Regions from separate parts of the Nocardia sp. NPDC049707 genome, predicted to be linked through region 1. Evidence: riboswitches for the same ligand, from Rfam matches in the RefSeq annotation. Region 1 holds a riboswitch; the other holds the start of a gene.

Region 1 (16,102 bases):
CGACCCCGGCCCAGGCCAGACCGGAGCTGCCGAGCGTCGCGCCATAGGCCAGTGAACCGGCGGCGGGTAGGTCGATGCCGTACAGCGCGAGGGCACTCAGGATGGCGACGATCAGACAGCCGGTGGCTGTCATGATCATGGCGGCGGTCAGCCCGGCATAGCGGCCGATGCTGGTGGCGCCGACCAACTCCGCGCGACCGGACTCCTCCTCGACCCGGGTGTGCCGGATGACGGTGAGGATCGTCGCGATCGCGATCATCGCGTACATTGGCCCGGCCTTCCACAGCCCGACCGAGCCGAGGTCGGTGCTGAAGACCGGCCCGTACATGGCAACGAGCGCCGGACTTTCCGTGATCGACTTCGCCGCGTGCTCGAGGTCGGCCTGTGTGGTGTAGACGGCCTTGGCGCTGGTGACGTAGAAGGCGGGCAGCAGTCCGAAGGCGAGTACCCACAGCGGCAAGACGATTCGGTCGCGACGTAGGAACAATCGCAGTAATTGTGCGGTGCCGGCGAAGTCGGCCGCTCCGCGTACGGCGGGTGCGGCGTACTGCCGGCCGCCCGCGGTTGCGGTTGTCATGATCCCACCTTCTCCGTGGTCGCCTTCGCCTGCTCGGACGTCGCGCCGTCGACGTGGTAGTGCCGCATGAACAGCTCCTCCAGCGTCGGCGGCGCGCTGGTGAGGCTGCGCACGCCGACATCGCCGAGGATCCGGATCAACCCGCCGAGATGTTCCCCGTCCACCTGGCAGCGCAGCGTCGAACCATCGCGTTCGATGTCCTCGACACCTGGGACACGGCTGAGATCACCGGGGTCGCCGAGCAATTCGGCGGTGATAGAGGTACGCGACAGGTGTCGCATCTCGGATAGTGATCCGCTCTCCACGGTGCGTCCGCCCCGGATAATGGTCACCCGGTCACACAGTGCCTCCACCTCGGACAGGATATGGCTGGAGAGCAGGACGGTGGTACCGCGCTGTTTGGCCTCTTCGACGCAATCGCGAAATACCTTTTCCATCAATGGATCCAGACCCGAGGTCGGCTCGTCGAGCAGTAGCAGACGCACATCGGAGGCGAGTGCGGAGATCAGCGCGACCTTCTGTCGGTTGCCCTTCGAGTAGGTGCGGGCCTTCTTGCGCGGATCCAGGTCGAATCGCTCGATGAGTTCGGCGCGACGCTTCGGATTGATTTCCCCACGCATTCTGGCCAGCAGGTCGATGGTCTCACCGCCGGACAGCGACGGCCACAGCGTGACATCGCCTGGTACATAAGCGAGTTCGCGGTGCAGCTGGACCGCATCGGTCCACGGATCGCGCCCGAGCAGCCGGGCTTCGCCGGAGCTGGCCCGCAGGATGCCGAGCAGAATGCGGATGGTGGTCGACTTACCCGCGCCGTTCGGGCCGAGGAAGCCATGGATTTCGCCTTCGCGGACCGCGAGATCCAGTCCGGTCAGGGCGGCGAAGTGGCCGAAGTTCTTGTGCAGATCGCGAACTTCGATGATGTCGGACATCAAGTCTCCTTGGTAAGGGTGTCCAAGATCGTTGGGTCGGTCAGGAGTCCCTGGGTGTAGAGCTCCGCGGCGGGCAGCACGAATTCCTCGGTCAAGGTGCGAACGAGCTTGCGGTAGTCGAGCTTTTCGCCGCGTTGTTGCAGCAGGGTGACGTGCAGGACGGTCGCGCCGACATTGACCGTCGTCAGGTATCTGGCCCGCGCGCCCGGATCGCGGCTCGGCTTGATGACGCCCGCTTCGACGCCTGCCTCGATGTACTCCTTGGCATCCGAGATCATGTGCTCGAGCAGGGATTCGGCCAGCGGCCCGCCGGCCTGCAGGCTGCGCACCATATAGGCGACCAGCGGGCCGTATGACTCGATCTCGGACAGGGCGGCGAGCATGCTTTTCGCCACGTTCGTGTCGGTGGTGGTCTTCCACTTCTGGTCCCGGATCAACTCCAGCACCCGGTCGTCGCAGACAGCCCGTAGGCCGTCCTTGGAGCCGAAGTGATGGTTGACCAGTCCAGGGGAGACACCGGCAGCCGCGGCGATCGTGCGCACTCCGACTTGGAATCCGTTGTCACCGAACACCTCGATCGCGATATCGCGAATGCGGGCGGCGGTGGTGAGATCCGAATTCGGGGTTGGCGTCACGCGGCGCCTCCTAGCTCGGCGGGTCCTTGCGATACGGCTCTCTGATTGAACACATGTTTAGTATATTAAACGTGCGTTCAACGGCGAAGCAAGAGTTCGGCGAAGATGTCGTGTCATGATATTTGTCCTGGCTGAATCCGCTGGTCAGCGCCTTGGTGCGGCTACTGGGCGTGGTATGCCATCCGCGCGGACCGGTCGCTGTACCGCAGCGAAACGCTAGTGTCGGTGCCATGGCTGACACCGAGATGCCCTCGACATCGGATCACCTGCGCGATGCACTCGACGGCCCGTGGCGCGCGGTGCGCACCGAAGCCCGGGTGCGGCTGGCCGACGACCGGTTTTCCGGCGACCCCGCGCTCGACTACCGCGCGGCCCGGGCCCGGGTCCTCGAGCAGATGCAGGTCATCGCGACGATGGGATACGCGGAGGCCGGTTTCCGGCGTGAGAACGGGGGCACGGGGGAGCCGGGTGCGGCGGTGGTCGGGCTGGAGATGCTGGCCTATGCGGACCTGTCGCTGTGGGTGAAATCCGGTGTGCAGTGGGGGCTGTTCGGCGGTGCCGTGGAGAACCTCGGGACCGAACGGCATCGCGATGTGGTCAAGCGGCTGATCTCACTCGATCTGCTCGGCTGTTTCGCGATGACCGAATCCGGACACGGCAGCGATGTCGCGAATCTGGAGACGACCGCGACCTATGATCCGCGGACCCAGGAGTTCGTCGTCCATTCGCCGACACCGTCGGCACGCAAGGACTACATCGGCGGTGCGGCCGAACACGCCAGGATGGCAGCGGTGTTCGCGCAGCTGATCACCGAGGGTTCGAGTCAGGGCGTGCACTGCTTCCTGGTACCGATCCGGGATGAACACGGCGCCGACCTTCCGGGTGTGACCACCTACGACGACGGTCTCAAGGGTGGCCTGCTCGGTGTCGACAATGGCCGCATCGTCTTCGATCAGGTCCGCATTCCCCGGGAGAACCTGCTCAACCGGTACGCCGATGTCGCGCCCGACGGCACCTACAGCTCCGATATCGAGAATCCGAGCCGCCGATTCTTCACCACGCTGGGCACCTTGGTGCGCGGGCGGGTCAGTGTCGGGGGTGCAGCCGCGGCGGGTGCCCGGGTTGCATTGAGCATTGCCACGCGGTATGCGCTGAAGCGCCGCCAATTCTCGGATCCGGACAGCGGCCAGGAGACGTTGCTGCTGGACTACCGCGTTCATCAGCGACGGTTGCTCCCCTTGATCGCCCGGTCGTATGCGCTTGCCTTCGCACAGAACGACCTGGTCCGCCGCATGCATCTGGTGCAGACCGGTCAGGATCTCGATCCCGGCGCACAGCGCGCCTTGGAAAAGCGGGCCGCCGGACTCAAGGTCGCGCAGACCAGGTTCGCCACCCGCGCCATCCAGGAATGTCGCGAAGCCTGCGGCGGTGCCGGCTATCTCACCGAGAATCGCCTGGTCACCCTCAAGGCCGATACCGATGTGTTCACCACCTTCGAGGGCGACAATGTCGTGCTCACCCAGTTGGTGGCCAAGGAACTGCTCACCGCCTACTCCGATGAGATCCGCGATCTGGATGCGCTCGGCTGGGTGCGCTTCGCCGCCACCATGGCCGGCGATGTGGTGCGCAACCGTTCCGGTGTGCGCCAACTGATCCAGACGCTGCGCGACCGCAGTGACGACACCGTCGACGAGGGTGACCTGTCCCGTCGTTCGGTGCAGCTGCAGTTGTTCGCCGACCGCGAGGACTATCTGGTGCGCACCGCGGGACACCGGCTGCGGGCCCGCGCCAAGGACACCACACCGTTCGAGGCGTTCAACAATGCGCAGGACCACATCCTCGCGGCGGGCACCGCGCATATCGACCGACTGATCCTCGAGGAGTTCATCGAAGGTATTGCCGCAATCGCGGATCCGCAGGCCCGCGAGCTCGCCGAGACCGTCTGCGATCTGTACGTCTACTCGATGCTCGAGGAGAACCAGGCGTGGTTCATCATGCACCGGTTCATGTCGGTCGAACGTGCGAAGGCCGTGCGTCGCGGTGTCAATGAACTGGTCGACCGGCTGCGACCGGATGCGTTGACGCTGGTCGGGGGCATGGGGGTGCCGGAGAGCATGCTGCGGGCGGCGCTGCTGGACGATGCGAGCGTGTTCGATCGGACGACCAGCCGTACGACGGTATAGCGGACCTAGGAGTCCACCCGTGCCTGCTCCGCGACAAATCGCTCGGTGAGCGTCCAGCACGCGACAACCAGTGCGATCGCCACCGCCGCGCCGCCGAGGATATCGGTGGGCAAGTGATAGCCGAGGCCGATCATGCCGACTGCGGCGCAGACCAGCGCGACGGTGGCGATCACGATGGTGACTATCCGCGCCCGCATCGAGTCGGTCAGTACCACGAATGCGGTGGCGATCGCGACCAGATGGACGGTATGTCCGCTCGGATAGGCGAGATAGTCGTGCAGCGGTCGATCCCACAGCGGTTTGAGCACCCAGCTGTTGAGCCCGACAACGACCTCTGGAAGCAGCACCATTGCCACGGCCCGCCGCCACTGCCCTCGATAGCCGAACCAGGCGGCGACCGCGAGCATTAGCGGGATCAGGATGTAGCCATTGCTCGGGATCACCAGTGCCTCGTACCCGCCGGGATGGTCGTCCAGCGCCGAGTGGATCGGCTGGGCGAGCGCGCGATCGAGATCGGTGGCAGCGCCGTCGACGGGAAAAGTGAGCGGCAATGTAACCACGAGGCCGCCGCCGACGAGCACGACGCACAGTGCGACGAGGTTCGCCCGGACCCGGCCGAGCCACCTCTCCCCATTCACGATCACCGGTCGACGATAGGGCACAAGTGAACACATCATCTGTCGCGGGATCACGGTCCGCCGCCGAAGGCGATCACTCGCCGCCCGGTCGCAGCGGTCCGAGATGCCTTTGAGCCCGACCTTGCGCTCGGGCTCGAATTCGGTGATCGGCCGATACGGCCCAGTCGTCCGGGGCCGGCTCACCCGGTTTCGATATGCAGCGCCCCCGCAGGTGGGGTACTCGTGGTCGAGTGCAGCCCCAACGCACCGTCCGGGGGCGGAGCAGCCGACGCCTGTCGGACCGGCGCGTGATCACCCCGGCCCGTAGGCCAGTATCGCGGTGATCACGAACCAGATCACCCACGCGACGGCGACGACCATGCCCATTGCCAGGGTGATGCGCATGAACGCCCGCCCGAGATCCATATCGCCCGCCTGCCGCGGATACAGCTTCCACGGGCTGTACCAGGGCGCTTCGATGACCATGCCCGGTGCATTGACATTCTTTTCGGCCTCGGCGAGCTCCACAGCATAGGCCTCCGCCTGCGCCTGCTGCGGGCCGCCGTGCCACAGGGTGATGTCGATCGGGCCGAGGAACCCCTCGTTGATCAGATCCTGTGGGGCGGGCAGATAGGGCAGGATGCCAAGGCTGCGGAAGGCCACCGCGACATCGTTTGCGGTCCACACGTGGATGTTCTTCTCGGAATCGGCCAGCGTCTCGAAATAGTGCCGCAGCCGTTCCGGATCGGTGTCGAGGATCACATCGAAACTCGGATCGCTCCACTCCTGCTTGACCGACAGCTGGGCGCCAGGCAGCGGCACGATCAGCGCGACACCGTGCACCGCGCGCTGGCCGAGACCGCGCGCGGCCAGCCAATTCTGCAGTGCGAGTGTATGTTCGCGCGATTTGTCCAGTGGGGTGCGGCGATCGCGGCCTTCGCTGGCGATCGGTTCGCCGGAAATCATCCACGGACCGCTGAGCGGCACCTCCAGCACGCCGTCCTGGCGCGCGAGCAGTGCCTCGGCCTCGATCACCACACAAGTGGTCGGCGTCCAGACCACGGCATCGAACTGATGCAGCCGATCGTTGTGGAACAGACTGCAATTGACCGTGGCGACGCCGTGTGGGCTACCCGGATCCTTCCAGGTGCGCAGCCGATCGATCAGGGCCCGCTCGGCATTGGTGCCTGCCGGGTTCTGTACTCGCACGAGCATTCGCGTCCGCCCTTCACGTCATCACTCGATGGTGGCAAGGATACGGACAACATGGCCCGGTTCGCCGCGGCTGCGACCAGACGCGGTGTGTCACCCTGGTTGTTCTGCGGCGATCTTTCCAGCCCGCACCGCATCGACCAATTCGGCATGGTCGGCCTCGGTCCGATCGGCATAGCGGACCGCGAAGCGCGCAACGGCATCCTCGAACGCCTCGTCACCATCGAAATATCCAGCGAGCAGGCGTGGATCGAGCGAACGCGAATGCGCGCGGGCCAGCAGCGCACCGGCGAGTCTGCCGTAATCGTCGAGATCGTCCGAGGACAGCTCCACCGGATCGATACTGCCCTTCATATTGCGGAACTGGCGCACCGTGAACGGCAGTTCGCCGGTCTCCAGGCGCAGTGTGGTCCAGCCGAGCAGGATATCGGTCTCCGACTGAACCAGCCTGGCGCCCTGCACGATTCGCTCACCCTCATGCGCGGGCGGCGGCGCGGGCAGGTAGGGAGCCAGGGCCGACGGGGTGGCCTGTTTCAGTTGCAGTACCAGCGCTTCGCCCGCATTGCCGTGCAGCAGTGCCACATAGCTGTGCAGTCCGATGCTTCCGGTGCCGACAATGCGGAACGCGGTGTCGGACAGCGCGAATCGGGCCAGCAGATTGCGTCGGGACTCACGCAGGGTATCGCCGTAGCGCTCCAGCCCGTCGATGATCTCCTCGGCGACCTTGACATCGACCGGCGTGAGAATCGGTGGGTCGCTGACGAATCGGCGCTTGGTGATCCCGGTTTCGTGATCCGCGAGATGTTCGGTCCACTTCTCGAGCACTTTGGCGCTGGTGTTCTTGCGCGCCTTCTTCGCGGCCTTCTTGAAGTCGTCGAGCAGATCACCGGCCCTGGCTTTGCTGATGATCGACTCGTCCGGCAGCGCGCTCCACGATTCCATGAACGGTTGCTCGGCGAGACGATCGATGGCGAGGCGATAGGCGCGGCCCGCATCCCGCGCGGCCCGCAGGCAATCGTCTTCGCCCGCACCGCCTTCGCGACCCGCTAGCACCAGACTGGCCGCGAGCCGCTCCAGATCCCACTCCCACGGGCCGCGAATCGTTTCGTCGAAATCATTTATGTCCATGACGATTTCGCCCCGTGGTGTGCCGTACAGGCCGAAATTCGCGGCGTGCGCGTCACCGCAGATCTGCGCGGGCACGCCGGTGTCCGGACTGCCCGCGAGATCGGCGGCCATCAGCCCGGCCGCACCGCGATAGAAGGCGAACGGCGAGGCGAGCATGTGCCCCACCCGCAGCGGTATCAGATGTGGTAACCGACCGGCATTGCTCGCCGCCACGAAATCGAGCAAATCCGGTCGCTCGGACCAGATGGCCGCTCGATCCCGGGCACTGACCGGAACCCGCTGGCGCAGCGCAAAGCCGCGGCCGCGGACGTCCTCGGTAGAAACATACGAGCGAAGATCGATACCACTATCCTACGCTGTGCTCATTTTGCCCCGCCCGCGGCGTATGCGCTGCGACGACTCGGCTGAGTCGATGGCCATGCCTTCGCTCGGACGTGAGACGGGCCGCGCTCCTCGCTCGCAAGCTCGCTCCGTGGTGGTCGAGCGAGGTAGGTATTGGGACTCCTCGCGCACCTGGACCGGTCAGGTCGCGGGTACGACGGGATTCACCGGCGTGATCGGCAGCCGCAGCGCGCCCGGGGCGGAGGCCGGCACCGTCGGATGCTTGGGGGCGACGGGGGAGATCCGGCGATACGCCGAACCCAGTTCCGGGCGCGGATCAGCCTCGTTCTTATTGGGCCAAAAGGCCATTGCACGTTCGGCCTGGGCGGTGATCGTCAGCGACGGATTGACGCCGAGGTTCGCGGTAACAGCCGAGCCGTCCGCGACATGCAGCCCAGGATGTCCGAATACCCGCTGATACGGGTCGACCACACCGGCCTCCGGACCTTCGCCGATCACACAACCGCCGATGTAATGCGCGGTGGCCGGGATATTCAGCACATCCATGATCAGACCGTGGGTATCGCCGTTCACCTTGGCGCCGAACCGCCTGCCGATATCGTGCGCCAAGGGAATCCAGGTCGGATTCGGTTCGCCGGTGCCCTGTTTGGTCTTCAACTGTCCGCGCTTGCGGTAAGAGGTCAGCGAATTGTCCAGTGACTGCATCACCAGCAGGATCACCGACTTCTCCGAGGCATGGCGGGCATTGAGACTGCGCAGGAATACCAACGGGTGCATCACGATTGCCAGCAGGAAGCGTAGGAATCGGAATGCCCCGCCGTCCACGATCGGCACCGACATCGGGAACAGCGCATTCTGTCCCTTACCGTAATGGCAGACCTCGATGTGGGTATCGGCCTCCGGATGGATCGAGGAGGTGATCGCGATGCCCTCGGCGAAATCGCGACGCGAGCGACTCACCACATTGAGGATCGCCTCGGAATTGCTGCGGGTCAGTTCGCCGAGGCGCGACGACAGATTCGGCAGTATCGCCTTGTCGCGCATCTTGTGCAGCAATTTCTGCGTGCCGAGCGCCGCACCGGCGAATACCACCTGTTCGGCGGTAAAAGTCTTGCGCTGCTTGCGGATCCAGCGATCGGAACGCTCGGTCTCGACCGCGTATCCGCCGCCGGACAGCGGCCGAACCGCGGTCGCGGTGGTCAGCGGATGTACCTCGGCTCCGGCCTTTTCGGCCAGATAGAGGTAATTCGTGGTGGTGGTGTTCTTGGCATTATTCGGGCAGCCGGTGAAACACTGCGCGCAGTGCACACAGCCGCGGCGGTGCGGACCCGCGCCGCCGAAGTACGGATCCTCGACCTCGGTGCCCGGATCGGCCTCGTTGAAGAAGACACCCACGTTGGTGGGATGAAAGGTATCGCCGACGCCGAGATCGTCGGCGATCGCCTTGATCACCTCGTCGGCGGGCGTCATCCGCGGATTCGGGGCCACGCCGAGCATGCGCTGCGCCTGGTCGAAATACGGCGCCAGTTCGGCCTTCCAATCGGTGATATGGGCCCACTGCTTATCGGTGTAGAAGTTCGGCAGCGGCTCGTAGAGGGTATTGCCGTAGATGAGCGAGCCACCGCCGACGCCCGCGCCGGAGAAGACCGCGCATTTACCGAGCACACTGATCCGCTGCGGTCCGGTCAAACCCAGCCGCGGAGCCCAGATCGATTTGCGCACATTCCAATTCGTCTTCGGAATGTCCTCGGCGGGCCAGCGCCGTCCGGCCTCGACCACGCCGACCCGGTAGCCCTTCTCGGTCAGGCGCAGCGCACTGACGCTGCCGCCGAATCCGGACCCGATCACTACTACGTCGTAGTCGAATGCTGGCATGGTTTCCCTCTCTGAACCGTGCGACAACCATGTGAGATGACTCCACACTCATTCTGTCATCCGGGTCGATGCGGTGTATCACACAACAGGCAGCTATCCGAAGCGCCACCGGCGTGCCCGGATGGCGTGAAGCGGGGTCGGTGCGGTATGCACGGGCTGTGACAACCGAATCGGGGAAAACGGAACCTGGCGAACAGGCCGGCTCCGGCGCGGACAACCCGGGCAATGCGGGCGATCCGGCCGCGGGCGGCATCTTCGCCGACCGCATCTTCACCGTCCCGAATGTTCTGAGTGTGCTGCGACTGGTCGGCGTCCCGCTCTTTGTGTGGTTGCTGCTGGTCGTGCGGGCCGACGGCTGGGCATTCACGTTGCTGGTGCTCAGCGGGGTGACCGACTTCCTGGACGGCAAGCTGGCCCGGCTGCTGGATCAGTCGTCGCGCTTGGGTGCACTGCTCGACCCGTTCGTGGATCGGCTGTATCTGGTGACCACCCTGGCGGCATTCGTGATCCGGGGGTTGCTGCCCTGGTGGGTCGCGGTGATCCTGATCGGTCGCGACGCCATCCTGGCCTTGAGTCTTTCGGTGTACAAACGTCGCGAACTGGATCCGCCCGAGGTCATCTACCTGGGTAAAGCCGCCACCTTCGGTTTGATGTCGGCGCTGCCGTGGTTGCTGGCCGGTCAGATGGATTGGGCGCTGGCAGGTTTCGGCCGCGCCTTCGGTGGGGCATTCCTGGTCTGGGGCACGGCGGTGTATGTGTGGACCGGCGTGCTCTACATCTGGAAGGCTTTCGCCGTCGCGCGAGCGATACCGGCGGTGTCACACCGCAGCGACTAGCGATTAGAGTTGCGTCGAGTAGACGACGAAAGGACGGCCTGTGACCCAGACCCCTGAGGATCTGCGCTACACCGAAGAACACGAATGGGTGCAGCGGATCGGCCCGACCCGGGTTCGGGTCGGCATCACCGATTACGCCCAGTCTCAACTCGGTGACGTTGTGTTCGTGCAGTTGCCCGAGGTCGATAAGGAGGTTGCTGCAGCGGACAGCATCGCCGAGGTGGAATCGACGAAGAGTGTGTCCGATATATATGCCCCACTGGCCGCGAAAGTCGTTGCGGTGAACGATGTTCTGGACTCGGCACCGGAAACACTGAACACCGATCCCTATGGGGAGGGATGGATCTTCGAGCTCGAATTGAGCGACGAGGCGAGCGTGGATGCCGCGCTCGGTGAACTACTGGATGCCGCAGGTTATCAAGGAGTTATCGGGGGCTGACCCAGCCTTCCCAGTTCTACCTGCACGGGTACGCCCCGGCAGGGTACGGTCAAAGCCAACAGATGTGCCGGTGCTTGGCAGCCGGTGCTCTAGCGCCGGGATCCCCAGGTCGTGGCGGTGAAAGCAGCACCTGCTTGCATGGATAATCAGGTTCGAGGAGGAGAGAAACGGTGAGCGAGAACAAAGACCCGGGTTACGGGGAGACCGCGGCCGAGACGACGTCGGTCTTCCGCGCGGATTTCCTGAACGAGGTCGAGGCGTCGCGCTCCGCTGAGGTGACCGGCGAACAGCCGGTCCAAGGGGTCGAGGGTCTGCCGGTTGGTGCCGCCCTCTTGGTCGTGAAGCGAGGCCCGAACGCGGGCTCGCGGTTCCTGCTCGATCAGCCGACCACGTCGGCGGGCCGCCATCCCGACAGTGACATCTTTCTCGACGACGTCACCGTCAGCCGTCGGCATGCCGAATTCCGGCAGGACGACGATTCCTTCCAGGTGGTCGATGTGGGCAGCCTCAACGGCACCTACGTCAACCGGGAGCCGGTGGACTCCTCGGAGTTGCAGAACGGTGACGAGGTTCAGATCGGCAAGTTCCGCCTGGTCTTCCTCACCGGACCGCGGGCTCAGGTGAACGAACCGTCGGCGGGTGCGGGCAGCCTGTGACATCAGCGGCACGGATTTCGCGTGTCGGTGGCGTTGACAGGGAAGAACGCTGTGTCATGAAAGACTCGGTGCTATGACGGGCGCGGCGCAGTGGGCTCGCGGAGGCATGTCGATCGGCTCCGTGCTGGACCTGCTGCGACCGGACTTTCCGGATATCACCATCTCGAAGATCCGTTTCCTCGAGGCCGAGGGGCTGATCCGACCCGAACGTACGCCGTCGGGTTATCGCAGGTTCTCGATCGCGGACTGCGAACGGCTCAGATTCGTGCTGACCGCACAACGTGATCAGTACCTGCCTTTGAAGGTGATCAAGGAGCAGCTCGAAGCGATCGACAGCGGTGCGGCGACGCTCGGTGTGCGGGAAGCCCGCGCCCGGGCGCATTCCGGCCGCAACGTTGCGCTGGAGTCCGGGCCCGCCATGCCCGACTCCGAGCCCACCGCGACACCCGGGGCGAACCATGCCGCGCGGACCGCGGCGCCGCGCAGACTCGGCGTCGTGCCCGGTGAAATCTCGCCCGACGAGCTGCGATTCGATCACGAAATCCGGCTCACCCGGGCGGATCTGCTCACGCAGGCCGAGATCGACGAGAAGTTCCTCGCCGATCTGATTCGGGCCAATCTGATCACTTCGGGCGCCGCCGGTTTCTTCGACGAGGATGCGGTGACGCTGGCCAAGACCGCGAAGGCGATGGCCGAATTCGGCTTGGAGGCACGGCATTTGCGTGCGTTCAAGTTGGCCGCGGATCGCGAGGCCGCACTGGTGGCGCAGATCGCCGCCCCGATCGCGAAGAGCCGCGATGCCGGTGCGCGGGCCCGTGCCGAGGAGACTGTGCGCGAGTTGGCGGCATTGTCGTTGACACTGCATACCTGCTTGGTGAAAGCGTCGGTCCGGTCCTCGCTCGGCGCCTGAGTTACGGCGGGTGCATCGGTTCGCTGTGCGTTCCAGACGGACAACACGCCGATTTCGGCTGTGCACAGGGAATGCTGCACGCCTCGAGGTTCGCTTAGACTCGTGGTACGGCGAGCTCTGCAGCGGTCATGCCGGGCGGCCGGCGAGTCATTGGGAGGCAGTGCGATGAGTGAGATGCGCGTAATCGGCATTCGTGTCGAGCAGCCACAGAACCAGCCCGTGCTGTTGCTCCGCGAGGTGTCCGGAGACAGGTATCTGCCGATCTGGATCGGGCAGGCCGAGGCGACCGCGATCGTGCTCGAACAAGAGGGGGTGACTCCGATCCGTCCGCTGACTCACGATCTGATCAAGATCTTGATCGCCGACCTCGGGCACACCCTCAAGGAAGTGCGGATCGTGGATCTGCAGGAGGGCACCTTCTACGCGGATCTGGTCTTCGAGAACGACCTGCGGATCTCGGCGCGGCCTTCGGATTCGGTAGCGATCGCCTTGCGGGTCGGTTGCCCGATCCATGCCGAGGAGTCGGTGCTCGAGGAGGCCGGGCTGGTCATGCCGGACGAGCGCGAGGACGAGGTGGAGAAGTTCAAGGAGTTCCTGGAGTCGGTCTCCCCGGACGACTTCAAAGCCACCGATAGCTGAGCTGACCGGGCGGACCGGTGTTGTCGGTCCGGCGTGCCCACTTTTCCTCTGGCCCTAAAGTAGAGGTAGAGACTCTTACCGCGCGTCGCGTTTGGTCGGACGATGCGGCTCCCGGGACAATCAGGGGGAGTAATCTCGATAACTGGGCCACGTCCGTTATGGCCGGTCGTTGGTCGTTACGGAGCCGGGTCATCGATGAGGCAAGGCGTCGGCGAAGCAAGGGAGTGGTCAGTGGCAGAGCAATCGCAGGATGTGGTACAGCCAGGCCTGTTCCCGGATGATTCGGTACCCGACGATTTGGTCGGCTACCGCGTGCCCAGCGCATGCCAGGTGGCCGGGATCACCTACCGGCAGCTCGACTACTGGGCGCGGACCGGACTGGTCGTGCCCTCCATCCGAGGTGCCGCGGGGTCGGGTAGCCAGCGGCTGTATTCGTTCAAGGACATTCTGGTCCTGAAGATCGTGAAGCGACTATTGGACGCGGGCATCTCGCTACAGAACATCCGCATCGCGGTCGATCATCTGCGCAGCCGCGGCGTGCAGGATCTGGCGGGTATCACGCTGTTCTCCGATGGCACCTCGGTCTACGAATGCGCCTCGCCCGAGGAGGTAGTCGATTTACTGCAGGGTGGGCAGGGCGTCTTCGGAATCGCGGTCAGCGGCGCCATGCGGGAACTGACCGGGGCCATCGCCAACTTCCCGGCGGAGCGGGCGGTGAGCGGCAGTGCGAGCGAACGTCCGGAGGACGAACTGTCCTTCCGGCGTAAGGCACGGATGAACCGGAAGACCGGCTAGAGATCGTATCGAGTGCCCGTCGCTACCGCGGCGGGCACTTGTCGTATGTACCGCAGTGATGAGCGCTACACGCCTATCCAGGGTCCGGTGGCGTCAATCGTTGCGCGCGCGGCATAAACTAGCGATGCGTCGCCGCCGTGCGGGAGAGTTCCGGACTTCACAAGAGTTCGGGCGCCGAAGGAGCAGCACCTCCCCGTCAATCTCTCAGGCAAAAGGACCGTACGGGCTTCGACGTCTCTGGAAAGTGGTGACCGGCGCACAACGCGGCGATCGCCCGCCCATGGGGAAAGGGGCCCGGGCCCTGTCCATTCGAGGCAGGAGTGTCGCGGCGTCCGAATCTCTCAGGCTCCACGACAGAGGGGGAGGGCTGATACTCGTCGGCCGCCGTTGGCTGACCCCGCCCGACCTTGGAGCTGCAGTGACTCGATCATTCGCCGACCGCCATATCGGACCCGACCGGGACGAACTCGCCCGGATCCTGGACGTCGTAGGCGTCGGCTCGCTGGACGAGCTCGCCACCGCGGCACTACCCGCGTCCATTCTGGACGGCTCCGGCCTGGAGGTGTTGCCGCCCGCGGCCACCGAGCACGAGGTGCTCACCGAACTCGCCGAGTTCGCGCACTCCAATACCGTCGCCACCTCGATGATCGGGCTCGGCTACTACGACACACTGACCCCACCGGTGCTGGTTCGCAGCCTGCTGGAGAATCCGGCCTGGTACACCGCCTACACGCCGTACCAGCCCGAGATCAGTCAGGGGCGGCTCGAAGCGCTGCTCAACTTCCAGACCATGGTGTCGGATCTGACCGGGATGGATGTGGCCAATGCGTCCATGCTGGATGAGGCCACCGCTGCTGCCGAGGCGATGACGCTGCTGCGCCGTGCTGGCAAGTCCAAGTCCGCACGTCTGCTCATCGACGACGATCTGTTCCCGCAGACCAAGACCGTGCTGTACACCCGGGCCGAGCCGCTGGGCATCGAGATCGTCTCGGCAGATCTGTCCGGTGGCGAGCTGCCCGAGGGTGAGTTCTTCGGTGTGCTGGTTCAGGTTCCGGGTGCGTCGGGCCGGATCGTGGACTGGCGGCCGGTGATCGAGGCTGCGCACGACCGTTGTGCATTGGTGGCGGTCGGCGCGGATCTGCTTGCGCTGACGTTGATTACGCCGCCGGGGGAACAGGGCGCTGATGTATGTTTCGGCACCACACAGCGTTTCGGGGTGCCGATGGGGTTCGGCGGTCCGCATGCCGGATATCTGTCGGTGCACACCAAGCACGCGCGGCAGCTGCCCGGCCGGTTGGTCGGTGTCTCCGTGGACGCCGACGGCAACAAGGCATACCGGCTCGCATTGCAGACCCGTGAGCAGCACATTCGCCGGGAAAAGGCGACCTCGAATATCTGTACCGCCCAGGTGCTGCTCGCCATCGTGGCCGCGATGTACGCGAGTTACCACGGTGCCGACGGGCTGCGTGCGATCGCCCGCCGCGTTCATGCCCGCGCCGCCGCCATCGCAGCCGGGCTCGATGGTGTTGTGGTGCACGGGATTTTCTTCGACACGCTGCTGGTGCGCGTGCCCGGCAGCGCGGAATCCGTTGTCGCGAAGGCGAAGTCGAGCGGGATCAACTTGCGGTTGGTGGATGCCGATCACGTCGGCATCGCCTGTGACGAGGCCACCACCGAAGCGCACGTCACCGCGGTGCTCGAATCCTTCAGCACCGGACTGCCGTCGGGTGTCACCGATCCGGCGGGTGTGCCGAGCGTGCCCGGCGGTTCGATCGAGACCCGCACGTCGGAATTCCTCACCCACCCGGCCTTCACCAGTTACCACACCGAAACCGCGATGCTGCGCTATCTACGCAGGCTCTCCGATAAGGACATCGCATTGGACCGCAGCATGATTCCGCTCGGCTCTTGCACCATGAAGCTCAATGCCACCGCCGAGATGGAGGCCATCACCTGGCCCGGTTTCGCACGGGTACATCCATACGCACCCGTCGAGGACGCGCCCGGTCTGCTGCGGGTGATCACCGATCTCGAGAGCTGGCTCGCGGCCATCACCGGGTATGACCAGGTGAGCCTGCAGCCGAATGCGGGCAGTCAGGGTGAGTACGCGGGTCTGTTGGCCATTCGGCGTTACCACCTGGATCGTGGTGATACACACCGGGATAGGTGCCTCATTCCGTCCAGTGCACATGGCACCAACGCGGCCTCGGCCACCATGGCCGGACTACGCGTTGAGGTTGTGAAATGCCGGGAGAACGGCGATGTCGACCTAGATGATCTGCGCGCCAAGATCGCCGACCACGCCGACCGGTTGGCCTGCATCATGATC
Region 2 (16,102 bases), on a different contig from region 1:
GGCCCCTATGGAAGGTGTCGATGAGGATTTTGTTTGTTGATCATGGTGGCGTGATCATGCTCGGCTGTGCATTGATCACGACTGTGTGGGGATTCTGTTGCCCCACTTGGCGAGTGTGATGATCGATCGGGTCGACGAGGTTGGTGATGCGGTGCGGATCTGGGCGCATCCGAACGCGTCGCAGGCGATATGTCCCCGCTGAGGCCGCCCACGCCGAACGCCTCGAAAGGGTCCGGAGTCCGGATCACCGACCCGACGTTGCTTGACGCGGCACTAGCGGATCTCCAACTGATAGGTGATCTCGACCCAGAAGCCGCCGGGCTCGTATTCGCCACCGAAGGTGAGGACGTAGTCGCCAGGCGCGAGATCATCGAGACGGCCCCACAGACCCCAAGCTTTGGCCTTGAACCGGCCGGTGTGACCGAAGGGGCCGCCCGCTGCCGCCGTGATCCGGAATGCCTTGTCGTTGGTGACTGCTCGCACGGGCAGTGGGACTCCGTTCAATGCGGCGTGACCGGACGCCGCGGGCGCCACCGGCACCTCGCCACGCGCGAAAAATCCGTCCGGAACCTTCTGGAACATGTTGAAAGCCGGGAAGAAGATCGGCCGGCCGTGCGGAATCGTGCACCGCCGCTCGACTCGCCCACCGAAGGTGCCTGCCAGGAACCAGACATCCGTTGGCTGATCGATCGCGGCGAACTCTCCGGTCTCGTCAACTACCGGATTTTTGGCGTTCGGCACCGACATCGCCCACTGCCACCAACGAGCTGCCAGCTCGACGTCGCTACTCGCCATCTCTCTACCCCATACAACTATCGATGCGAAGAAGAGTGCGAGCCACGCCGGATCGCCCTCTTCCGAAGTGGACTAGGAGGAGGGTATACGAACCGGCCGGTCTGCGCTGCTCCACGCCACCCCGGGTGACGGTTACAGCATCAACCTCTCCGGACACGGCACCAGCCGCTCGTAGCCAACACACACTTTTGCCGCTGGGCGGGCGTTCCGGAACGCGGTATCCGCCAATCAGCAGCGCGACAACCTGTTCCACTTCTGTACGGCCATCGGAGGTTCCACGACTGGCAACGAAGAGGTCCCGCAACGATGTCCGAATCAGTCGGACCATCGAGCAAGTACCTGCCGCGAAGAACTGGCGGAAGCATTCGGCATCCCAGTCGGCCGCGAGATCACACACATCGTCACCCAAGCCAGCGAGCCCGTTGATATTTCGGACACTTCCAGCGCAACGGTACTCGAGGAAACCGTCTCGGATCAGCTGCCGACGCCCACCCACGGCATCTGGTTACGGACTACCCCTGGTGATCTTGTCAAGACAGTCCAGCAGCGGTTCATCACAGGCGAAGGTCGAGTGATCATGGTGTCCAACGTTTCTTATCCGCGAGATCGCTACGACGCGTTCGTATTCCGCATGGCGCTGACTCCAGCGGACCCTGCAAGCGATGCCTAGCCAACCGACACCCGAGCCCCTGACCTGACCACGTCGTACGGTCAGGTCGGGTAAGCCTCAGCGCCGAACCCAACCCTGCGCACGGTCGGCCAGATTCCACCACGAAACGAACTGCGCATCTTCGGATTTCAACTCCCAGCGCGCAGCCAGCCCATCGAAGAACGCGTCATCACCGGTCTTTCCACCCTTCGGCTCTCCGATGTAGACCAGCCGTTCGCCTCCTGCAGCCTCAAACGCGGCAAGCGCGTCCGACGCCATCGTGTTGCCCCATCCGGGTGGCCAGCAGAGGAAGAGAACGTCATCGGAACCGCTGCTTGGACGCGTGGCGAACCGATCGAGATCCCCGACACCGTGCCACACGTCCGACTGTCCCGCTGCCCCGAGAAATGACACGTTCTCCGTCGTGTCCGGTGGTTCGGAGTCGTACGCGTCGACGCTCACACTCTCCTCGGCCAGCTGTGCCGCCCAATACCCGCGCCCGGCTCCCAATTCGACCAGCTTGCCGCCATCGGCGAACTCCGTCAGCCACTCGATCGTCTCCGGCGACGGGATGGCATACGCGTAAACAGCCTGCAAGATTGTCTGCGCGAACCCCAGCCGCACACTGCCATTCACCCGACCGCCATCCACCACGCGACGGCCGTCGTGCTCGGACACCGATGGCCCAACGATCTCCCAGTAGGGATTCGCGCTGACCGATCGGCCGCCGGTCATGTAGTGCACGAACCGCAGATCGAACGCCGCGTCAGCCCGCTCATCACCAGTCCCCGACAACATCGGAGCCGTATCCAAGTACTCCGCCACCTTCGGATACTCCACACGAAGGCGGTCCTCATCACCAAGCAACGCAGCCAACTCGTCCCTACGGTCCGTCGTCAGCGCAAGCTCTGTCATGCCTCGATTCTGTCCCGACACAGCCCAATTGACGAACAGTTCCGCCGATACCGCGACACTTTTGCGCTCCCCGACTTCACGTCGACCTCGATCGTCTAATCGGTTCCTGGCTTCCAGCCGCGCGTCACGCACTATGCGGACCATTGCCGAATTCAGCCATACAGGAACGAGAGCGCCTGCGGCGGCGCAGAGCGCCGCCGCCGCGCTACGACGCGCAGGGCGCTCCCTGAACGGCGGTCGCCCAGCGCGTCTGCGGTTCGGCACCGCACTGCGCCATCCAGGGCTTCGGTCCTGTTCACCTGCAACGGCATCCGCTTTGGCGACGTGGTAGAACGCGGACTGTTCGACTCCGGCCGCTTTCTCGATCACCGGACCGTGCTGGGCACGACGTGAGCCGTACCCGACCTACCTCCCGCAGTCAGGATCGAATCCGCGGGCTCTCTGCGTGCCTCGACGTCTGGATGCAAACGGATTGCCACAGTCAAACACGGTGATGCTGTGGAGCTCTCCGAAGCCGAACGAGAAATCCCCCGACCAGGCGTTACATCGAGGGGATTCGGTGATCCCAGCTGGTTTTGAAACGGCGGCCTTCCGCGTTTTGAGACGGGACTCATAGGACCTGGTGCTGGACTCAGCCTGGCATTGCGTTCGCGATGACGTCGGACAAGATGTTGGAACTCACGAGCGCAGTTGCGGCAGACACCGCACGAAACTTGCGGGAACCGATCATCCTCATCACCTTCCCTTCATTACGACCAGCCCGCGAAGGAGCCGACGGATTCGGAACAAGGCAGAGCATCACGGCCACCACGAAGATGGGCAGTGCCAGACCCGGGGTTACCGGGCTCAATCCAGCCGGAGCAATGCACCTCATCCGCCGGGGGTGCCAACCCGGAACAGGCAGCAGAATCGTTGGCTTGCAGGTTGTTCGAAAGATCCGCCTGCCCGTCCGGTAGCAGCAGCGGAGGTCACTCAGTGTCACCGCGGTATCACAAGTGCGGCGAATAGTGCCGGACACCGCTGTACAGAACCGCCAGATCACCGCAACTGCGGGATGTTCATCACCGAAACCGATTGTGTATTCACCCTGGTGATCTGCCGCCACGACGTCGCCTTACGTGTGCATTTCATCTCATTGTGCGTATGCACAAGACCGGTTCGCCGGTTTGTTGCGGATCGATGCTGGCGAGCGAGGTGTGACGGACGCATCATTGCTCGTGACACCCCCGATCCAGGGAAGGACTCATGGGCACGACCGGCTTCGGCTGGGCCTGAGCTGACCAGGAGCACAGCCGATGAACACACGACACATCGACTACGACACCGCCGATGTCCTCATCGTGGGCGCCGGAGCATCTGGCGGGGTGGCAGCACTCGAGTTGGCCGGCAGCGGCCTCGAGGTCGTGTGTCTGGAGCAGGGAGACTGGCACCTGCCCGAGGACTTCACCGGTGACAAACCGTCGTGGGAGCTCACCCGTCTGAAGCAGTGGAACTCCAGCCCGAATGTGCGCCAGAACCCGGCCGACTATCCGGTCGACGCCACCGAGAGCCCGGTCGAACCGCTGATGTTCAACGGCGTCGGCGGCAGCACGATCATGTTCTCCGGGCACTGGGTTCGCGCGATGCCGTCGGACTTCCGGGTCAAGACACTCGACGGCGTGGCCGAGGACTGGCCGTTCACCTATGAGGATCTGCGACCGTTCTACGACGAGATCACCCACCATATCGGCGCGTCCGGGCTGGAAGGCGACCCCGCCTATCCGGATCCGCACACCTTTCCGCTGCCGCCGCTGCCGATCGGTAAGTACGGTCTGGTCGCGGCCAAAGGGATGGACAAGCTGGGCTGGCACTGGTGGCCGGCACCGAATGCCATCGCGTCGCGCAACTTCAAGAACCGCCCGGCCTGTCTGCGCTACGGCGCGTGTGAATCCGGATGCCCAACCGGAGCCAAGGCCAGCACCGACCTCACACACTGGCGTGACGCGATCGCGCTGGGTGCGGTGCTGATCACCGGTGCCCGGGTCAGGCAGCTCACTGTGAACGACCGAGGCCTTGTTACCGGCGCCGAGTACATCGACCGCGACGGGAACCTGCAACACCAGGCGGCCCGGGTGACCGTGATGGCCGCGAACGGTGTAGGCACACCGCGCCTGCTGTTGAACTCGACCTCGTCGCTCTTCCCCCACGGCCTCGCCAACTCCTCCGGGTTGGTGGGCAAGCGCCTGATGACGCACCCGTACGCCTCGGTATTCGGCGCCTACGACGAAGAGCTCGAAACCTGGCTCGGCCCGGCAGGACAGGCGCTGCAGTCGATGCAGTTCTACGAGACCGACACCGACCGCGGTTTCGTGCGGGGAGCGAAGTGGAACCTGATGCCGACCGGCGGCCCGCTCGCCCGCACCCTGTGGGAGCGGGGCCAGGACTGGCGTGGGGGTTTCGGACCCGCCTTCCACAGCCGCCTCGAGCGCACGTTCGGGCGCTATACCGAATGGGGGATCACCACCGAAGACCTGCCTGACGAGCACAACGCGGTCGTGCTCGACCCAGACGTCACAGATTCCGACGGGATCCCGGCCGCGAAAATCCGCTACACCATCGGTGCGAACAGTGAGCGTATGCTCGAATTCAACGTGGAGCGGGCGATCGAGGCGCATCAGGCCGCCGGGGCTGTCGAAGTCCACCCGATCCCAGTGGTACGCCACAGCGCCTGGCATCTGCTCGGCACGGCCACCATGGGCACCGACCCCGCCACCTCCGTCGTCGATCAGTGGGGTCGGGCACACGACGTACCCAACTTGTTCATCATCGACGGCAGCGTCTTCGTCACCTCCACGGGCGTGAACCCGACGGCGACCATCATGGCGATTGCCCTGCGCTCGATGCGGCACCTCGCCGACACCCGCCACAGCATCCACACCGCTTTCTAAGGACAGCATGATGCTCGATTCCGACCAGCGCCGCACCTTCGCGCTTCTCGCCGACACACTGATTCCCGCATCCGGCTCCATGCCCTCGGCGAGCGCCGCCGGAGTACCCGACGCGTTGCTCGACCAGGTTCTCGGCTACCGGCCTGATATCGCAGAAGCATTCGCCGCCGCCGTTGCCTCGTGCACCGGCAAGGACCCCGAAGTCGCTCTCGATGAGCTTGCCGTGCACCGGCCCGACCAGTTCGAGGCGCTGACGGTGCTGACGGCGGGCGCGTACTTCCTCAGTCCCGCTGTGAAGGCCGCCATGCCCTATGCCGCGGCACCGCGCCCGGCCCGCGACGACATGGATTCCTACGTCGACCTTCTCGCCGACGTTGTCGAGCGCGGCTTCGTCATCCGCTGATCGAGCCCGTCGAGGCCGAAACGACAACCTCCACACCTGCCCCGGGGCCAGCGAAGGGAACAGCAGTGAGTGAAAACGACAGCGGGCGTGAAGAATCTGTCTCCACCATCGAATCGGCCACCATCCAACCGATCCCGGCCGACCGGCGCCACGGGCGCAACCGGGACATGTTCACGATCTGGTTCGGAACCAACATCATGATCCTGGCGGTCGTCACCGGGGCATTGTCGACGACTCTCTTCGGGCAGCCCGCCTGGTCGGCCGCGCTGGCGATCATCGCAGGAAACCTCTTCGGTGCGATCTTCATGGCGCTGCACTCTGCTCAGGGGCCGCGGCTGGGTGTTCCACAGATGGTGCAGACCAAGGGCCAATTCGGTTCGCTGGGATCGATTCTGATCGTCGGAGTCGTCGTCTGCATGTACCTCGGGTTCTTCATCTCGATTCTTGTCTTCGGCGGGCAGTCCCTCACGTCAGCCCTACCCTTCCTGAGCGGTAAGGCCGGCATCGTGGTGCTCGCGGCGATCAGCGTCTGCGCCGTCATCTGGGGTTACACCCTGATCCATGCCTACGCGCGCATCATGACGTTGGCGTCGGGGCTGGTTCTGCTGATGGCGTTCGTCTGGGCGTTCATTGTCCACCCGGTGCCCACTCACTTCTTCAGCACGGGCACCGCGACGCTGGCCGGCTTCCTGAGTACCTTCGGGGCGTGTGCGGTGTGGCAGATCGCCTATGCCCCATACGTTTCTGACTATTCGCGCTACCTGCCGGCAAAGACGGGCGCGCGGCCGGCATTCTGGATGAGCTACTGGGGCACCAGCATCGGCTCGATCCTGCCGATGTTCCTCGGGGCAGGCGTCGGATTGCTGCTCCCCCACACCGACCCGGTCGTCGCCCTGACCCAGGCCACCGCCGGGATCAGCGTCGTGGTGGTTGTGGTCTTCAGCATCGGAGTCGCCGCGACGAACGCGATGAACCTGTACTGCGGCACGCTGTGCACGATTACGATTGCGCAGACGATCTTTCCGCGCTTCAATCCACGCGGCCGCGAACGTGCTCTGGTCGCCACCGGACTGTGCGTGCTGGCCTCGAGTATCGCGCTCACCGGGGGCAGCGACTTCGTCGCCACCTACAAGAACTTCCTGGTGCTGCTGCTGGGTGCGCTGGTCCCGTGGACCGCCGTGAATCTGGTGGACTACTACCTGGTCCGGCATGGGAACTACGTCGTCGAAGACTTCTACAAGCGCGACGGCGGTCGCTACGGCCGGGTCAACTGGCCTGCGGTCAGCTGCTACCTCATCGGTGTCGCGGTACAACTCCCGTTCATGATCATCGGAACCGCCTACATCGGACCGATCGCCACAATGCTTGGCAACACAGATATCTCGTTCATCGTCGGATTGGCTGTCGTTTCACCGCTCTACTACTTCACAGCCACGGCTTTTGCCCGCCGCAACAATCGTTCGATGGCACCGATCACGCAACCGGCTTGAACTACCCACTGTTGAGGGAACGAAACGAAGAACCTATCTACCGGCGCCGAACCGGGCGCAGAAAGTACAGGCGAATGATCATGGCATCAACTGAAATTGGGCGATTCACCGTTCGGCGTCCTGCTCCGGATCAGATCCCGGTCGCTGACGTGCCGCCCGCGGGCCACTTCATCGGCGGATCGTTTGTCCAGAGCTCGTCCACCGAGGTCATCGACATCCTCGATCCGACCACGGAAAAAGTCCTCGGATCCGTCCCGGCAGGAACCGTCCAGGATGTCGATTCGGCCGTGGAGGTGGCCGTCGAGTCTCAGAGATCGTGGGGCTGCACCACACCGAAGGAACGATCCGAGGTGCTCGCTCGGATCGCGGACATCGTAGAAGCCAACCGCGAAGTACTCACAGTGCTCGAGTCCGCGAATACCGGAAAGCCCCGCAGCATCGCCGAGGACGATCTCTCCAACACCATCGACACGTTCCGGTTCATGGCGGGGGCGGGGCGGACGATGACTTCCCTGGCCGGTGGCGACTACGCGCGGGAACACACCTCGGTCATTCTCCGCGAACCGGTTGGCGTGGTCGGGGTGATCACGCCCTGGAACTATCCGCTGCTGATGGCCGCCTGGAAGATCGCCCCCATTCTTGCTGCCGGAAACAGCGTGGTGCTCAAGCCCTCCGAACAGACGCCGCTGTCGATACTGAAGCTGGCCGAGCTCGTCGCCGGACACATCCCCGACGGGATCGTCAATATTGTGACCGGCCTGGGCCCAACAGTGGGACAGCGCCTCGCCGAACACCCCGACATCGCACTTGTCGCGGTGACGGGAAGTGTTCGCAGTGGTCAGGCGGTCGCAGCAGCCGCCGCACGCTCGGTCAAACGCGTCCACCTCGAACTCGGTGGCAAAGCACCCGTCGTCGTCTTCGCCGACGCCGACCTCGGTGCGGCCGCGGCCGGAGTGCGTAACGCCGGATTCTGGAACGCGGGCCAAGACTGCGGCGCAGCCTGCCGGGTGCTGGTGCACGAATCGGTGGCGGAAAAGTTCACCGAACTCCTGGTTCAGGAAGTCGGCAACCTGGTAGTCGGCGCACCGGCCGCCGGGGACGACGTCGAAATCGGTCCTATGGTTTCCCGTCCGCACTTCGAGCGTGTACGGGACTCGCTGGCCGAGGCGACGGCGGCCGGCCTGCACGCGGCCATCGGCGGCGCGGTCCTGGACGGCCCCGGCTACTTCATCGAACCGACCGTGTTCAGCGGGGTGCCGGCCGGGGCGCCGATCACCCACCAGGAAATCTTCGGCCCTGTCGTCACCGTCGAATCGTTCAGCACCACCGACGAGGCGGTTGCGCGGGCCAACGAGACACCGTACGGACTCGCTGCGTCGGTATGGACCCGGGACGCGGGCCTCTCCCTTGGCGTCCCCAAGCGGCTTGACTTCGGCACCGTCTGGGTCAACTCGCACCTCGTGTTCGTATGTGAGGCGCCGTGGGGTGGGTTCAAGGGATCGGGCTACGGGCGCGACCTTTCGCTCTACGCGCTCGACGACTTTTCCCGGACCAAACACGTCATGATCAACCACAGCGCATGAGCCCTGGATACGAGCAGCGAAGCCTGCAGTGACACCAACGAGAGGCCGAGTTCCCGGCCGACGTCGACGGGGTAAAACAGGATTGATGCGGACGCGCCGAGCGCCTGTCCGGGACGCAGCCCGCGAGTAGTCTGGAGACACTCAGCAGCCAGTGACACAGGTGTTCGAGGAGAGAGCGTGCCGTGGCCGATCCGGACCTACCGGCGACTCAGGCGGACCTCGCCGGATTCGATCCGATCGAGGCAGTTGCCGCTGAACTGAACGCGGCCGGATTCGAGGATTCGCATGAGGTCGGCCGCGGCGGCTTCGGCGTCGTGCTGCGGTGCCGGCAGGGTGCCCTCGGCCGAACGGTCGCGGTCAAGGTGCTCTCGGCGTCCCTCGACCGAGAGAATCGAGAACGCTTCCTGCGCGAGGAATACGCGATGGGCACGCTCTCCGGGCACCCGAACATCGTCGCGGTCTACGAGGCGGGGGTCACCGCCGGCGGCCGGCCCTTCATCGTGATGCCGTTCTGCAGCGCAGGCTCGCTGGAGGCGAGAATCCAGCGACAGGGTCCATTGACCTGGTCGGAGGCCCTGCATGTCGGTGTGAAGCTGGCCGGCGCCCTCGAGACGGCCCACGGTGCGGGGATTCTGCACCGGGACGTGAAGCCGGCGAACGTCCTGCTGACCGACTACGGCGAGCCGCAGCTCACCGACTTCGGTATAGCCCGCACCGCCGGTGGGTTCGAGACCACCGCCCGTACTGTGACCGGCACTCTGGCGTTCACCGCCCCCGAGGTGCTCGAGGGCGAGCCGCCGAGCGTCGCGTCCGATGTCTACGCGCTCGGTGCGACACTGTTCTGCCTCGTCTCCGGTCATGCCGCCTTCGAACGACGCAAGGGGGAGGAGGCTGTCGCGCAGTTCCTGCGGATCGCTGCGAATCACATCCCCGACCTGCGCCAGCAGGGAGTGCCCGGGATCGCGTGCGAGCTGATCGAAACCGCGATGGCGCGCGACCCGGTCCAACGCCCGCACACCGCGGCGGAGTTCGGAAACCTGGTGCGCGAGGTCGAGCTGCGCAGCGGCCTGCCGATCGACGAGATGGCCCTGCCCGGCGCGACCGGATCGCGGGACACGTCCGCGCCGAGACCGGCGCGGGAGCGCTCCACGTCCGGCTGGACCGCGCGACCTCCGCGCTTGCCGCTGCAGTTGACCAGCTTTGTCGGAAGGCGGGCCGCGCTCGCTGATGTCGGCGCACTGTTGACGACGGCGCGTCTGGTCACGCTCACCGGCCCGGGCGGGGTCGGGAAGACTCGGCTCGCACTGGAGGCGGCGGCGTCGTCACCGTTGCGCGCGAACACCTGGCTCGTCGAGTTGGGAACCGTGCTCGAACCGGAACTGCTGATCGACAAGATCGCCGACGACCTGCGACTCGGCGACGAACCGACCGGCGCGCGCAACCCGATCCGGGCCCTGGTCGACCGACTCTCGGACGCATGGGGCGATCGCGACGCCCTGATCGTGCTGGACAGCTGCGAGCACCTGGTCGAGTCGTGCGGCCCGCTGGTCGAGGAGTTGCTGCAGTCGATCGGCGGATTGCGCGTGTTGGTGACCAGTCAACGGGTTCTGGGCGTCAGCGGTGAACATGTCTATCCGGTCATGCCGCTCTCGCTGCCCGCTCCGGCCGCCGACGAAGCGGAAGGGGCCGAATCCGAAGCGATCGCCCTGTTCGTCGAGCGCGCGCGGGCGGCCGAACCGGATTTCGCGCTGACCGACGACAACCGGGTCGCGGTGGCCAAGTTGTGCGAGCAGCTCGACGGAATGCCGCTGGCCATCGAGTTGGCGGCCGCCCGGCTGCGCGCGTACGGGCTGGACGAGATGCTGGCGATGCTCGCCGACCGGTTCCGGCTGTTCGCCACCGCCGGCCGGCCTGCGGATCCGCGGCACGGCTCGCTGCAGGCGCTGGTGGAATGGAGCTACGACCTGCTCACCGCCCAGGAACGCGACGTGTGGGCCATGCTGTCGGTGTTCACCGGACGTTTCACCGCTGCGGCTGCGGCGGAGGTCTGCGCGGGTCCCGGATACCAGGAACGGGATGTCCGGTTGATTCTGGCGTCGCTGGTGGACAAGTCGATGTTGTTGTCCGGCACCGTCAATGGTGTCCGTCGCTACCGGCTGCTGGTGACGCTGCGCGACTTCGGTCGCGAGCGCCTGGCAGAGACCGACTTGCGGCAGGCGTGCCTGCAACGATTCGTCGCCCGGTACCGGCGCCTGGCCACGGAGTTCCAGCGTGGGTGGTTCGGCCCCGGTCAGCAAGCGGTGTACGACGCGGTCCACGACGAGCGGGAGAACTTCCGCGCGGCCCTTTCGTACAGCCGCAGCGACGGGCAGCTGTCCCTGGCCGGTATCGAGATCGTGACGTCGCTGCACTTCTATTGGCTGGCCAGTTGCAGCCTGTCGGAGGCGCGGCGCTGGTTGTCAGCGGCGCTCGAGTCCACCTCGATGGACGAGGCGCATCGATCACGGGCACAGTGGAGTTCGTCGGTCGTGGTGATGCTGCTGAGTGACCGGACGACGGCACTCGATTGGGCCACTCGGGCACGCGAGCTCGCGATTGCACGCGGCGATCACGGCGACCAGGGGTACGCCGCAGCCGCGCTCGGATTCGCCGCGATTTGTGGTGGCGAAGTCGAGCTCGCCCGGGTGTACTACGAGGAGGCGATTCAGTGCCAACGTGACGCTGGCGACGCCGAGGGGCTCGCGGTCGCCATTGCCGGGCTGCTCACCAGTCTGCCGCCGGGCGGCGACCCCCAGGTTGCCGAGCTCTGGCGTGAGGCGGAGGCGTTGTGCACGGCGGCCGGCGACAAGTGGACCCTCGCGTACCTCACCTTCGCGCGGGGATACGATGCCGTCCTGGCGGGGGACCTCTCGGGTGCCCTCGACTATCAACGCGAGTGTCTGCGGCTCGCAAGGGGATTCGGCGATCGGATCCTGTGCGCCTGGGTGTTCGAGGTGATGTCCTGGATTGCGGTCCAGCGCGGCGACGCCGAACTGGCCGCGCGGATGCAGGGGGCCGCGGCCGCCAGTTGGGCGTCGGGGGAGACGTCGATGCTCGGCTATGGCGGTATGCGCGAGGGACACGACGAGACCAGCGCCCGTATCCGCGCCGAACTGGGGGAGTCGTTGTCCGATCGGCTGGTGCGTTGGGGCGCTCGGACGTCCCTGCGGGAAAGCATTTCCGTTGCTCTCGGGGAGCGGGTGTGAGGTTCCGCCCGCCCCGATCAGCGGAGGACAACGGTGCGGCGGCCCTGCGCGATGATCCGTCCCTCGTCCAGGTCCGCGGTCACGTAGTGGGCGCTGGCTTCAGCACGTCACGTGGACCCGCGTGAAAAGTGGCCGGCCGCCCGATGGTCGAACAGCCTGTTGTCGATGATGTCGCAGGCAGCCGTGCTCGACCCGGAATCCCGAGACGGCGAAGACGATGCCGGGTGACCCAGCGCAGGCTATCTCGAGAGCGCGGTCTTCTCGAGTGACTCGGCGGCGGAGACGGCGGCCGAACCGGACACCATCAGCGAGACCACGTCGAACACCAGCGTGGCGGCCGCAATGCAGGTGATCTCGGCGTGGTCGTAGGCGGGGGCGACCTCGACGACATCGGCGCCGATGATGTTCAGATTCGTCAGCTGGCGGATCATCCGCAGCAGCTCCCGCGAGGTGAGCCCGCCGGCCTCGGGCGTGCCGGTGCCCGGTGCGAACGCCGGGTCGAGCACGTCGATGTCGATGGAGACGTACACCGGGACGTCACCGACGCGCCGGCGCACGACGTCGACGGCCGTCTCGATGCCCATGACGTCGAGGTCGCCGGCGCGGATGATCCGGAATCCCATGCGCGCGTCGTCGTTGAGGTCCATCTGGTCGTAGATCGGCCCGCGGATGCCCACATGGATCGAGTGGTCTTCGACGAGCAGCCCTTCCTCGAAGGCGCGGCGGAAGATCGTCCCGTGGTTTACCGGCTGGTTGAAGTAGGTGTCCCACGTGTCGAGGTGGGCGTCGAAGTGCAGCAGGGCGACCGGGCCGTGCTTTGCGTGCAGCGCACGAAGATTCGGCAGGGCGATGGTGTGATCGCCACCGATCGAGATGATCCTGCGGTCCCCGCCACGGAGGATCTCGCTGGCATGGTTCTCGATCTGCTTGCAGGCCTCGGTGATGTCGTACGGGGTGACCGTGATGTCGCCGGCGTCGACGACTTGGACCTCTTCGAGCGGCGCGAGACCGAATTCGACGTGGTAGCCGGGGCGCAGTGCCCGGGCGGCCTGACGGACGGCGAGCGGGCCGAACCGGGCGCCGGGCCGGTACGAGGTGCCCGCGTCGAACGGAACTCCGAGGATGGCGATGTCGTAGTCGTCCACCTCGTGGATGTCGGCAATGCGGGCGAAGGTGCCTTTCCCGGCGAAGCGGGGAACCTCGGTGGCGGGAAGTGCACCGATGAGGGTGTCTTTGGGCTGGGGCATGTCGGTTGTCTCCTGTCCGCGAAGCTTGCGACGAATATGGTGGGAGACCGGTACTGGTGGTGCTCCTGGGCTGCGTTGATACTTGGCGCGCAGAGTGCTGACATCCATCAGACTGCCTCGGACCCGTGCCTGTGCGCGAGTAGCAAAGACGCCAAACTCATCGATCTGTTCTGTTCGATCGCACAAAGCAGCGGACTGCACAGCCCATGCACATCCACCGGCAGACGGTGATGTACAGAATCCGGAGGGTGGAGCCGCGCACCGACCGCGACGTGGCGGACACGAATTCAATGGCAGAGCTATGGCTGGCCGTGCGGGCAGCCGAGCTGCTCTCGATTCCCTCCGAGTAGACAGAGGATCCGGCTGCTGTGCGGCGACGCGAAGTCGCCGGTGATATCGGACCCGCACGGTCATGGCCGAGCAGCGCTCGCAGGAAGCGGCGTCAGCAGGGGAGAGGAGGCAGACGCTCGATACCTTTGCGGGACTTGGTATCTGGACGCCGAATGCTCGGTGTGCGCGGTCACAGCTTAGCGATTTCCAGACCGAGGATGCCAAACGCCGATGCGTTTCGGCAAGGGTGATCGGCGGTCGAGTGGTCCCGAGAAGTTGGTGGCGACAAACCTCGGGGGAGTGTGTACCGTTGTGCGAATCACAACTGAAGACGCCGATGACGCGCAGCGGGAGAACCTCCGAGTTTCAGACTTCTGAACTCCGAGGCGCCGTAGGAGCAACTTCCTCCCCGGGAATCTCTCAGGCCCCAGTACCGCAGCGCCGAGGCAACTCTGGAGAACAGGAACGGCCGCAGGCCGGTACTTACCGAAGGTGAAGAGCAACGCCGTAGCCGCGGCAACGCCCAAACTCTCAGGTTTCAGGACAGAGCGGGGAGGTGTCCCTCAGTCGATGTCCGGTGCGGTCCGGACAGAGCGAAACCGGAGTCACCTCTTGTCAGTCGAAACCCGCATTGCCCCCAATGAGGGGCTCTCTACCAGCGGCTTTCCCTCGCGCCACATCGGCCCCGACGCATCCGCAGCACAGCACATGCTCGAGACACTCGGCTACGAGACGCTCGATGAGCTCATCGACGCCGCAGTGCCGGACCAGATCCGCAGCGAGAAGGCCATGGATCTGCCGGCGGCCCGGAGCGAGCCGCAGGTCCTTGCCGACCTGCGCGCCCTCGCCGACCGGAATCAGACCCGTGTCCAGATGATCGGTCTCGGCTACCACGACACCGTCACACCTGCGGTTTTACGGCGAAACCTGCTCGAATCGCCGGCCTGGTACACCGCTTACACGCCCTATCAGCCGGAGATCTCCCAGGGTCGGCTCGAGGCATTGCTGACCTTCCAGACGTTGATCGAGGATCTCACCGCGCTCCCGCTGGCCGGGGCCTCCCTGCTGGACGAGGCCACCGCCGTGATGGAGGCCGTGCTGCTCATGCGGCGGGCGAACAAGTCCAAGTCCGCCACGAACCGGGTGATCGTCGACGCGGACTGCCTACCGCAGACCCTCGCGGTCGTCCAGGGGCGTGCCAGGTCGGTCGGCATCGAGGTGCTGGTCGCGGATCTCTCCAGTGAATTGCCCGACGGCGACGCATTCGGTGTGGTGTTCCAGGCGCCGGGCGCGAGTGGCGTCGTGCGCGACCTGTCGCCGCTGATCGCGGCCGCGGGCGAGCGCGGCGCGCTGACCACGGTGGCCGCTGACCTGCTCTCGTTGACGATCTTGACGCCGCCCGGAGAACAGGGCGCCGATATCGCGGTCGGATCCGCGCAGCGCTTCGGCGTGCCGCTGTTCTTCGGCGGCCCGCACGCCGGCTACCTGGCCGTGCGGACCGGGCTCGAGCGCATGCTCCCGGGCCGCCTGGTCGGGGTCTCCGTCGACGTCGACGGCGCCCCCGCCTACCGGCTCGCGCTGCAGACCCGTGAACAGCACATCCGCCGCGACAAGGCGACCAGCAACATCTGCACCGCGCAGGCACTGCTCGCCAACGTGGCCGCGATGTACGCGGCCTACCACGGGCCGGAGGGGCTGCGCGCCATCGCAACCCGCGTCCACCGCCATGCCGTGACGATTGCCGAGAGCCTGCGGGCGGCCGGCCACCAGATCGTGCACGACCGCTTCTTCGACACTGTGCAGGTCCGGGTGCCGGGTCGGGCAGGGGAGTTCGTCGCCAACGCCGATCGCTTCGGCATCAACTTGCGCTTGGTGGACGACCACCATGTCGGCATCTCCTGCGACGAGTGCACCACCGACGACGTAGTGCGTCGGGTCGTGGCCGCCTTCGGTGCGACGGTGACGGCAACGCCGACCGCGGTCTCCGGGCTGCCGACCGAACTCGACCGCACCTCGAAGTTCTTGCAGCACCCGGTGTTCCACGAGCACCGCTCGGAAACCGCGATGCTGCGGTTCCTTCGGAAGCTCTCGGACAAAGATCTCGCCCTGGACCGCACCATGATCCCGCTGGGGTCGTGCACGATGAAGCTGAACTCCGCGGTGGAGATGGAGCCCATCAGCTGGCCCGGATTCGCCGGCATCCACCCCTACGCGCCCTCCGAGCAGACCGCCGGATACCTGGAGCTGATCGGCGACCTCGAGCGGTGGCTCGGGGAGATCACCGGATACGATCGAGTCTCGTTGCAGCCCAACGCCGGATCTCAGGGCGAGCTGGCCGGACTGTTGGCGATCCGCGGATACCACGAGTCCCGCGGTGAGAGCGGCCGCAACATCTGTCTCATTCCGCAGTCCGCACACGGAACGAACGCCGCCTCGGCGGTCTTGGCCGGGATGCAGGTGGTCGTGGTGGCCACCGCGGCCAACGGCAACATCGACATCGACGATCTGCGCGCCAAGA

Evidence for each region. A riboswitch is a leader RNA that binds a small molecule or an ion and turns the genes downstream of it on or off. The one in region 1 is predicted to bind glycine.
Region 2: linked by a shared signal. The riboswitch ahead of gcvP (aminomethyl-transferring glycine dehydrogenase) and the one ahead of gcvP (aminomethyl-transferring glycine dehydrogenase) in region 1 are both predicted to bind glycine.

What each region holds. Positions count from the first base shown of each region.
Region 1 is NZ_JBFANN010000007.1:175,133-191,234, forward strand. It holds gene AB0J29_RS09995 (ABC transporter permease) at 1-577, opposite strand, end outside; gene AB0J29_RS10000 (ABC transporter ATP-binding protein) at 574-1,506, opposite strand; gene AB0J29_RS10005 (TetR family transcriptional regulator) at 1,506-2,141, opposite strand; gene AB0J29_RS10010 (acyl-CoA dehydrogenase) at 2,387-4,324, shown strand; gene AB0J29_RS10015 (phosphatase PAP2 family protein) at 4,330-4,968, opposite strand; gene AB0J29_RS10020 (nuclease-related domain-containing protein) at 5,254-6,156, opposite strand; gene AB0J29_RS10025 (DUF2252 domain-containing protein) at 6,247-7,623, opposite strand; gene AB0J29_RS10030 (GMC family oxidoreductase) at 7,804-9,498, opposite strand; gene AB0J29_RS10035 (CDP-alcohol phosphatidyltransferase family protein) at 9,750-10,334, shown strand; gene gcvH (glycine cleavage system protein GcvH) at 10,375-10,773, shown strand; gene AB0J29_RS10045 (FHA domain-containing protein) at 10,944-11,429, shown strand; gene AB0J29_RS10050 (MerR family transcriptional regulator) at 11,503-12,339, shown strand; gene AB0J29_RS10055 (bifunctional nuclease family protein) at 12,505-12,978, shown strand; gene AB0J29_RS10060 (MerR family transcriptional regulator) at 13,174-13,773, shown strand; glycine riboswitch at 13,904-14,003, shown strand; gene gcvP (aminomethyl-transferring glycine dehydrogenase) at 14,192-16,102, shown strand, end outside.
Region 2 is NZ_JBFANN010000001.1:30,855-46,956, forward strand. It holds gene AB0J29_RS00175 (hypothetical protein) at 274-795, opposite strand; gene AB0J29_RS00180 (hypothetical protein) at 1,523-2,359, opposite strand; gene AB0J29_RS00185 (GMC family oxidoreductase) at 3,655-5,286, shown strand; gene AB0J29_RS00190 (hypothetical protein) at 5,294-5,689, shown strand; gene AB0J29_RS00195 (cytosine permease) at 5,755-7,179, shown strand; gene AB0J29_RS00200 (aldehyde dehydrogenase family protein) at 7,260-8,762, shown strand; gene AB0J29_RS00205 (protein kinase) at 8,945-12,007, shown strand; gene speB (agmatinase) at 12,247-13,254, opposite strand; gene AB0J29_RS00215 (helix-turn-helix domain-containing protein) at 13,425-13,604, shown strand; glycine riboswitch at 13,923-14,030, shown strand; gene gcvP (aminomethyl-transferring glycine dehydrogenase) at 14,155-16,102, shown strand, end outside.